DNA from 4 places in the Thalassotalea sp. SU-HH00458 genome. Region 2 is predicted to be linked to each of the others. Evidence: predicted binding sites of a transcription regulator. Region 2 holds the regulator's gene; each other region holds the start of a gene.

Region 1 (2,212 bases), on a different contig from region 2:
TAACAACAATTACGCGTTACCATTACAACTAACTGTTTTAGTTGCAATAATTATTGTATCAGAATTTATTTGCATGATGATATATGCAACTGGAGGTAGGTCTATCGCTCGAATATTAATACAAGAAGATAATGTTAAAATACTCAATAAAATCTCAGGAAGTTTAATGATCGCAGTGGCAATATGGTTAGTTTTAAGTTAAGTGTGAACTGTTCACTGAAATGAATTCGTTTAATATTTTAAAATATCACGCCACGTAAATTTCAAGGCGTTAAATCAAACGAGTAAAACAAAACAACTAAGCTCGATAACTGGTAAAGTCGATAAATACTTGTTGCGCTTTATCAGGATTATCTTGCTCTGAAATGGTTAGCCACATACGCCAAATCATTTCTTTTTCGGCACAGCTACCTAACATGGTCGATGCGACAAAATTCCCTTGACCATCTTTTTCAAAAAATAACGGGATTTTCCCCATATACATTTCTTTTCCTTCTAAAAAACCGTTAACGAGAAATTTATCTTCAAGTAATTTAGCTTTAACAATTATATTAAATGTTTGTTCCGGAGTGACCCTTGCAACATTGAATAACACATCAAACCTAGTTTGCTCAATATAAACGTGACATTGACTTTGGCTTGATAAACATTGGGGAGCAATATAATTTACCGACTGTTTTTTAGGAAAACAGCCCATTAAAAGGAAGATTAAAACGAAAAATAATCCTTGCGTGGATTTAGACATATGAAAACACCAAGTGATAAAAGTTTGTATTTAAACATTCGTAAATACAGCTAATGGTATTTTTACATATCAAAATTAAACTTTCATCTAGCTTAACACTAATATCTAGTCTACAGTTTTTTATAATTATTTTGTTTTTAGTTCAATAATTAAACGATCGTGTATTTATCATAAAATTTAATCAAAGGTAAATCCTTTTTATTGATTTAAATCATATTTTTTCATTGATCTAAATCAACTCCAAAAGGTAAAATTACACGTGATATAATACGTTACGCTCAAAAAATGTGATTTATATCATACTCACGAAAACTATTGAGAAATATATAAGCTGAAATCTTTCATTACTTATTTTTCAACATATAGTAAAACTAACTTTGTTAACGGAACAATAAAAATGACAACAACGCTTGATCAGCCGTCATATAACTTTGATGTAGTAAAACAATTTACCGTCATGACAGTTATTTGGGGATTCGTTGGTACGCTTGTCGGTGTCCTTATTGCCGCTCAATTAATTTGGCCAGCATTAAATTTTGAAACACCATGGTTAACCTACTCCCGACTTCGCCCACTTCATACTAACGCAGTAATTTTTGCTTTTGGTACAAGTGCCTTATTTGCTACCTCATATTATGTTGTACAGCGTACTTGTAAAACAACGTTGTTTGGTGGCAAGCTTGCGTCATTCACCTTCTGGGGATGGCAGGCAGTCATTTTATTGGCCATTATCACTTTGCCTTTAGGTTATACCAGTAGTAAAGAATATGCTGAATTAGAATGGCCAATTGATATTTTAATTGCCGTCGTATGGGTGAGTTATGCCATTGTATTTTTCGGCACCCTACTAAATCGTAAGACTTCCCATATTTATGTGGCAAACTGGTTTTTTGGTGGCTTCATATTAACGGTTGCAGTATTACATATTGGTAACAGTATGGTCATCCCTGTTTCTATGATGAAGTCTTATTCAATATATTCAGGTGCTATCGATGCCATGATGCAATGGTGGTATGGCCATAATGCCGTTGGATTCTTATTAACAGCTGGTTTCTTGGGGATGATGTACTACTTTGTTCCTAAACAAGCCGAGCGCCCTGTTTATTCGTATCGTTTATCTATTGTGCATTTTTGGGCATTAGTTTCATTATATATATGGGCTGGACCTCATCACCTTCATTACACAGCGTTACCAGATTGGGCTCAATCAGTTGGTATGGTAATGTCTATTGTATTATTCCTTCCATCTTGGGGTGGTATGATCAACGGTATTATGACGTTGTCAGGTGCATGGCATAAGCTTCGTCACGACCCTATTCTTCGCTTTTTAATCGTTTCATTATCCTTCTATGGCATGTCTACTTTTGAAGGGCCAATGATGGCAATAAAATCTGTAAATGCCCTGTCACACTACACTGACTGGACTATCGGCCATGTACATTCGGGTGCTTTAGGTTGGGTTGCTAT
Region 2 (2,212 bases):
ACAATTATTAAATGAAGATCAAGAAAACGTTATCGACGAATTTTTCACTTTACGAGACAATCAATTAGTCTGTGCAACTCATTTGAGAATATTTAAAGCTACAACAAACGAGTTTATCGCCAAAAATGATTGTTTATTTTATGTCGTTAAACATTCTTTAGGAACCTTTGAAAAGTGATAAATTGTTTTTTACCTGTGATGAATAATGTTAACCTCCTGCCAAGATTGTCAGTAAAAGATATTGTCTTTGTATGGAATTAGATTTTCTATCAGCCTTCGTCATCGGTTTATTAGGTGGTGGACATTGTATTGCGATGTGTGGAGGCATTACCACCATGCTTACGTCTGCACTACCGCAACAAATAAACAAAACCCCCTTTATATTAAGCTATAACGTAGGGCGAATATTTTCTTATTCTTTGATAGGTGCTATCGCAGGTTTAACCGGCTCACTCGCAATTAAACACTTAGGATTTCCTATTGTCACTTTAAAAATTATTGCCGGTATTTTTTTAATCTTGCTCGGATTATACATTGGTCAATGGTTATTATGGATATCAAAAGTTGAAGTAATTGGTAAACACCTTTGGCAACACTTATCGCCTTTAAGTAAAAAGATAATTCCGATAAAGAGTGTAAAGAAATCTTTCCTTTTAGGTACCTTATGGGGTTGGTTACCATGTGGTTTAGTTTATTCAACATTAACCTGGTCTTTAGCCAGCGGCAACGCAATAAAAGGAGGTTTGATCATGATGTTTTTTGGGCTTGGTACTTTACCTGCGTTATTGACGGTTTCATTTGGTTTTACTTTTATAAAGCTATTAATGCAAAATAATTATTTTAGAAAAACTATGGCGTTATTACTAATAAGTTATGGTATCTTGACGCTAAAATTTGCATATACACAAATGTTCTAATACCATACTCGAAGTGGATAATTAACTTAGATGTTAAGGAAAATATGTACAAGAATCAAAGCGCATCACAACAACATATTCATTGCCAAAATTGTAGCATCAGTGAACTTTGTCTACCGTATTCTCTTGATGAAAAAGAGTTAGAAACCCTTGATGAAATCATTGACCGGAAACGCCCTATCCATAAAGGTGAGCAGCTTTTTCAAGATGGTCAAACTATGCAGTCCTTATACGCTATACGCTCTGGCACTTTCAAAACGTTTACGGTAAACGAAAGTGGTGAAGAACAAATTACCGGCTTCCATTTAGCAGGAGATTTATTAGGGTTTGATGCCATAGCAGAGTCTGAACATCCGAGTTTTGCAAAAGCATTAGAAACTTCAATGGTTTGTGAAATCCCCTATAATACCTTAGATAATTTATCTAATCATATGCCAAAGCTTAAAAAGCAAATCCTTCGTATGATGAGCTCTGAAATTAAAAATGATCAAGAAATGTTAACTTTATTGAACCGTAAGAATGCTGAGCAGCGTCTTGCTACATTTTTATGTGCCTTAAGCGCCCGTTATCACGCTAGGGGATTATCAGCCACTGAGTTCAGGTTGACGATGACTCGCAGTGATATTGGCAATTATATCGGCTTAACGGTTGAAACAATTAGTCGGTTATTAAATCGATTCAATAAAAATGACTTAATTAAAGTTGATGGCAAGCTTATTACAATTTTAGACAGCGATAAGCTTGAAGATTGTGCTGCGCTATAGCAGCACATCACTCTCCCACATACTTTTGCCTTGCGTAAATATATCTCAAACATCTGCAAAGTATTTGCTTGCTTAACTTTTCCTTCAAAACGACCAATTTATTGATTTAAAACAATCTTCAACTATGTGTTATATAAGAATATAACTATACTGATAGTAAATCATTAACATGAGTTATTCTGGAGCGAATATGGAAAAGTATCATCAAATATTAGCAATCATAGATCCAACCACTGAAGATCAAAAAGCCTTAAAAAGAGCAATTGAATTAGCCAAACAAACTCAGGCCACCATCACAGCTTTCCTTTCGATATATGATTTTTCTTATGAGATGACTACCATGCTGTCAAACGATGAGCGTGAAGCTATGCGCAACTCATTAATTAATGATCGTATTCAATGGTTGAATGAGTTAATTAACGTTTTACCGCACGATAATATTGCAATAGATACTAAAGTAATTTGGCACAATAGACCTTTTGAACCCATTATTGAAGAAGTATTAAATAATGGCTATGACATAGTCATTAA
Region 3 (2,212 bases), on a different contig from region 2:
AAGCCAAGCGCACTTAGGCGGTTTATTGGGTTCAACCTTAGATGAAAATATTCAAGGCGAAGTACAAAAAAAACTTGACGTTGTCGCCAATGAATTAATTAAAGATATATTGTTGGAGTCTGGATTTGTTAAAGCAATATCTTCTGAAGAAGAAGATAATTCAGTTGCCGGTGATGAAGATGGTAAGTTTCTCGTTTCATTTGATCCATTAGATGGTAGTTCAAACATCGATATTAATTCATTAATTGGGACTATTTTCTCAATTCATGAAGCAATTCCAGGCATGGCTGCTGATGATCCAGAGCAATTTAAACAAGCAGGTCATAAACAAGTGTGTGCCGGTTATGTACTATACGGTCCGTCAACCATGTTAGTCATGACAACAGGTAAAGGCACGCATTTTTATGTGTTAGACAGAACCCATGGCGGTTTCTTACTAGTTGAACGCAATGTGCAAGTGCCACAAGACACCAAAGAGTTTGCTGTGAATATGTCTAATCAACGTTTTTGGCAAGCCCCTATGCAAAATTACATTAATGATTTATTAGCCGGAGATACTGGGCCGCGCGGCAAAAACTTTAACATGCGCTGGATAGCAGCAATGGTGGGGGATATTCATCGAGTATTGCAACGAGGTGGGATATTTACCTACCCTGCCGACAGTAAAAATCCAGAGCAACCGTATAAATTACGGTTAATGTATGAAGCGAACCCAATGAGTTACCTTATTGAACAAGCGGGTGGTTTAGCTATGACTTCGAAACAACGCATTATGGATATTGAACCCGAAAGTATTCATCAACGCGTAGAAGTTATCATGGGCTCTAAAAATGAAGTTGAAGCCTGTTTAGCTTATTACCAATAAATTTTTTAAATAAACCTGTCTGCACTTGCTAACTTATGATGCAGACAGGTTTAGTTCACTACTCTCTTTCAAAAAATCTAAAAACTGCTCGGCTAATTTTTCTTAAAGTGTCAGCAAAACTATCGATATTCTGTTAAAAAAAACGTTATTTAATTGACATAAATCAATAAAGGTTTACAATTTTCAGAAATTACTGAAAATTCAAAAATAACTAAAAATTATTTTTGGGAGATAGCTTATGACCGTCACACCAATGCAACAATCACTTATTTCTCATTTTGGTGAAATGGGTTCTCGCTGGGGACTAAATCGCACTTTAGGTCAAATGTATGCATTAATTGTATTAACAGAGCAACCACTAAATGCAGATCAAATTAGCGATGCGTTATTAATTTCTCGCTCTAATGTCAGCATGGGAATTAAAGAATTAAAATCTTGGAATTTAATTAAGCTGCAGCACATTCCAGGCGATCGCAAAGAGTATTTTTCAGCACCAAAAGATATTTGGGAAATAGCACGCACCTTAATTATTGAAAGAAGGAAGCGCGAATTAGACCCAACGTTATCAACCTTCAGGGATGCGCTGTTACAAGATCCCGCCAACGAAGCAGATAAGTACACTCAACAACGTGTACAAGACATGCATGACTTAATGGAAATGGTCACAATTTGGAGCACAGAGCTGCAAAACATGTCTTCAGATAAATTATCCACGCTACTTAAGCTGGGCTCAGGGGTTGGTAAAATTTTAGATGCCAAAGAAAGATTTTTAAGTAAATAACGGAGTGCTACCGCCATGTTAGATGTTGCTGCGGATCCAAATGAATTAAGCTTTATGCTGTCACGCATTCAGTTTGCATTAAATATTAGTTTTCATATTCTTTTCCCGACTATCAACATAGCCTTATGTTGGATGTTGTTATTTTTTAAAGTACGTTATAACCAAACTCAAGATGAAACATGGCAACGTATTTATCGTTTTTGGGTCCGTATTTTTGCGCTAACGTTTGCCATTGGTGTGGTTACCGGTATCACAATGTCGTTTCAATTTGGCACAAATTGGCCAGGTTACATGGAAACGGTTGGCAATATTGCAGGACCATTACTCGGTTATGAAGTATTAACGGCTTTCTTTTTAGAAGCTTCGTTTTTATCCATCATGTTATTTGGGAGTGAACGAGTGTCTGCGCGTGTTCATACGTTTGCCACGTTACTTGTTGCTATTGGCACGACGATGTCAGCCTTTTGGATTCTCGCACTTGACTCATGGATGCAAACCCCACAGGGTTATGAAATGATTGACGGCGTTGCTTATGTTACCAGTTGGCTAGAAGTTATATTTAATCC
Region 4 (2,212 bases), on a different contig from region 2:
AAGCAGAGCAGAGTTATATACGCAGCACTGAAAATGGTCAAAGTTTTGCGATTGAAACTATGGATATTGCCAAATTATTACAAACCGGCTGGCAAGCGCCCACCCCCTTTATAGTTAAAGACCGAAATGGTCTGCATGATCTGCACGGTTTAATGTATAAACCATCAAACTTCGACGCAAATAAATCTTATCCTGTCGTCAATTATTTATATCCTGGGCCTCAGGTAGGCAGTATCCGCGGCCGTCATTTCAGAGAAGCGAGAGGAGACAATCAAGCCATTGCCGAATTAGGTTTTATTGTGATAGAAATTGATGCCTTAGGAACACCGGGACGATCGAAAAGTTTCCATGAATTTTATTACGGTAATATGGGCGACAGTGGCATTCCTGATCAAGTTGCCGCGATAAAACAATTAGCACAACAGTACACCTGGATAGATGATTCAAATGTCGGTATTTGGGGGCATTCTGGCGGAGGTTTTGCCTCTACCCGAGCCTTATTACTTTACCCTGATTTTTATCGTGTAGCGGTGTCACAAGCAGGTAATCACGACAATCGAAATTATGCCGATGAATGGGGTGAAAAATTTCATGGTTTAGTCACTGAAAACGAAAGGGGTGAAAGTAATTATGACAGCCAAGCGAATCAATTAATCGCGAAGAATTTGAAAGGTAAATTGCTTATTGCCCATGGCACAACCGACACCAATGTCCACCCCAATAATACATTAGAAGTTGTCAATGCGTTAATTGAAGCAAATAAAGATTTCGACATGATTATGCTACCTAATCGCGGCCATGGTTTTGCTCGTGAACCCTTTATGATGCGTAAACGTTGGGATTATTTTGTTGAGCACTTAATGGGAGCTCAGCCACCAAAAGAATTCACGTTTAAGACGCTTAAAAAATAACGTTTACAATCAATGTTGAAAATAATTATCTAATAAAAATCACTGCAAAATAATTAAAGGGCGCAAAGTTAATAGTACTTAGTGCCCTTTTTTTGTCAGTAATTTAGCGCTTCAACCTATCTTTTGAGCTCATCACTTAGTAAAACTAATTTTGTAAAAAATTGCCTTTGCTGCTTAACTTTGCTTTAGATCAATAATCTAGCTTCAGTAGCATTTATAATGAAGGTAGAAATCAACAGGAGATTACAGATGTCCGAGCAACTGATAAATACCTTAAAAGATAAACAAGTTGAACTCACAAAGCGTGTCGCGGCAATCGAAGCTGACTTTAAAAAAGGTCGCTCTGCCGATTTCTCCGAACAAACCACTGAAAGTGAAAATGATGAGGTGTTAGACGAAATTCTTCAGGAAGCTAAAACAGAGTTATCATTGGTAAAGAATGCCATTTCAAAGCTCCAACAAGGACACTATGGTATTTGTGAATCATGTGATGATGACATAAACCCTGAGCGTTTGAAGGCATTACCTTACACCACTACCTGTATTAAATGTGCTAAATAGGATATTAACATGACTGTAGAAAAACATGATTTACACCACGAATTTCCAGAATTTAATGATGAAATTAGAGCATTAAAAATATCCGACGCTCACTTTTCTCGCCTATTTAAAGAATATCATGAACTTGATCATGAAGTGCATCGTATCGAGCAAGGTGTTGAAAACACTTCAGATGAATATTTAGAGACACAAAAAAAGCAAAGGCTCAAATTAAAAGATCAGCTTTTTGTTATATTAAAAAAAGCGCAAACAGCCGCTTAACAACCTTTCTACCTATCAATTTGGCTAACGTACTCAGTTAGCCATTTAACTATCAATTTTTCACCTTTATTTGAATATAAACTCGACCAACAATTAATATTTCTCTTCGAAGATAAGAGTCAATATCCTCTATTTTTATTCACAGCTTTCAAAAAATTAATGAACGGTGAATATCAACCATTTTACCGGTGCTTTTTGATTTAAAAATCCTGACAGTTGGATAATGGTTACAAACATAAATATTCCAATCCTGATTAAACTTTTAGGTATTTATAATCAGTAGAAAGCTCTTCATTTAGCAACAGGTCGTATTTTGTACATTAGTTAAGTTTTTTCTTACATATAAAACAGATACTTAAAAATAAGTGTAAAGATATGTTGCAAACTACTCTGTTTATTTTTTGTTAATTTTTTGTTTAAAATTTGTTAAATCAATAATTTTAATTATGGTTATAAGACTCGTAATAGATGAGTACACA

The links. The regulator FNR, encoded in region 2, switches genes on or off when oxygen is low (the NO sensors DNR and NnrR bind a similar motif). The targets are predictions, from matches to a motif close to TTGATCTAGATCAA.
Region 1: the regulator FNR is predicted to act here: its motif matches at 970-983, upstream of ccoN (cytochrome-c oxidase, cbb3-type subunit I).
Region 3: the regulator FNR is predicted to act here: its motif matches at 1,019-1,032, upstream of ABXH06_RS07470 (GbsR/MarR family transcriptional regulator).
Region 4: the regulator FNR is predicted to act here: its motif matches at 1,092-1,105, upstream of ABXH06_RS09035 (TraR/DksA family transcriptional regulator).

What each region holds. Positions count from the first base shown of each region.
Region 1 is NZ_BAABWW010000003.1:113,708-115,919, forward strand. It holds gene ABXH06_RS05770 (LysE family translocator) at 1-202, shown strand, start outside; gene ABXH06_RS05775 (hypothetical protein) at 299-745, opposite strand; gene ccoN (cytochrome-c oxidase, cbb3-type subunit I) at 1,143-2,212, shown strand, end outside.
Region 2 is NZ_BAABWW010000013.1:28,021-30,232, forward strand. It holds gene ABXH06_RS16715 (M14 family metallopeptidase) at 1-178, shown strand, start outside; gene ABXH06_RS16720 (sulfite exporter TauE/SafE family protein) at 252-917, shown strand; gene fnr (fumarate/nitrate reduction transcriptional regulator Fnr) at 962-1,681, shown strand; gene uspE (universal stress protein UspE) at 1,872-2,212, shown strand, end outside.
Region 3 is NZ_BAABWW010000004.1:97,087-99,298, forward strand. It holds gene ABXH06_RS07465 (class 1 fructose-bisphosphatase) at 1-865, shown strand, start outside; gene ABXH06_RS07470 (GbsR/MarR family transcriptional regulator) at 1,104-1,646, shown strand; gene ABXH06_RS07475 (cytochrome ubiquinol oxidase subunit I) at 1,662-2,212, shown strand, end outside.
Region 4 is NZ_BAABWW010000005.1:47,403-49,614, reverse strand. It holds gene ABXH06_RS09040 (S9 family peptidase) at 1-911, shown strand, start outside; gene ABXH06_RS09035 (TraR/DksA family transcriptional regulator) at 1,161-1,472, shown strand; gene ABXH06_RS09030 (HP1242/YdcH family protein) at 1,482-1,733, shown strand.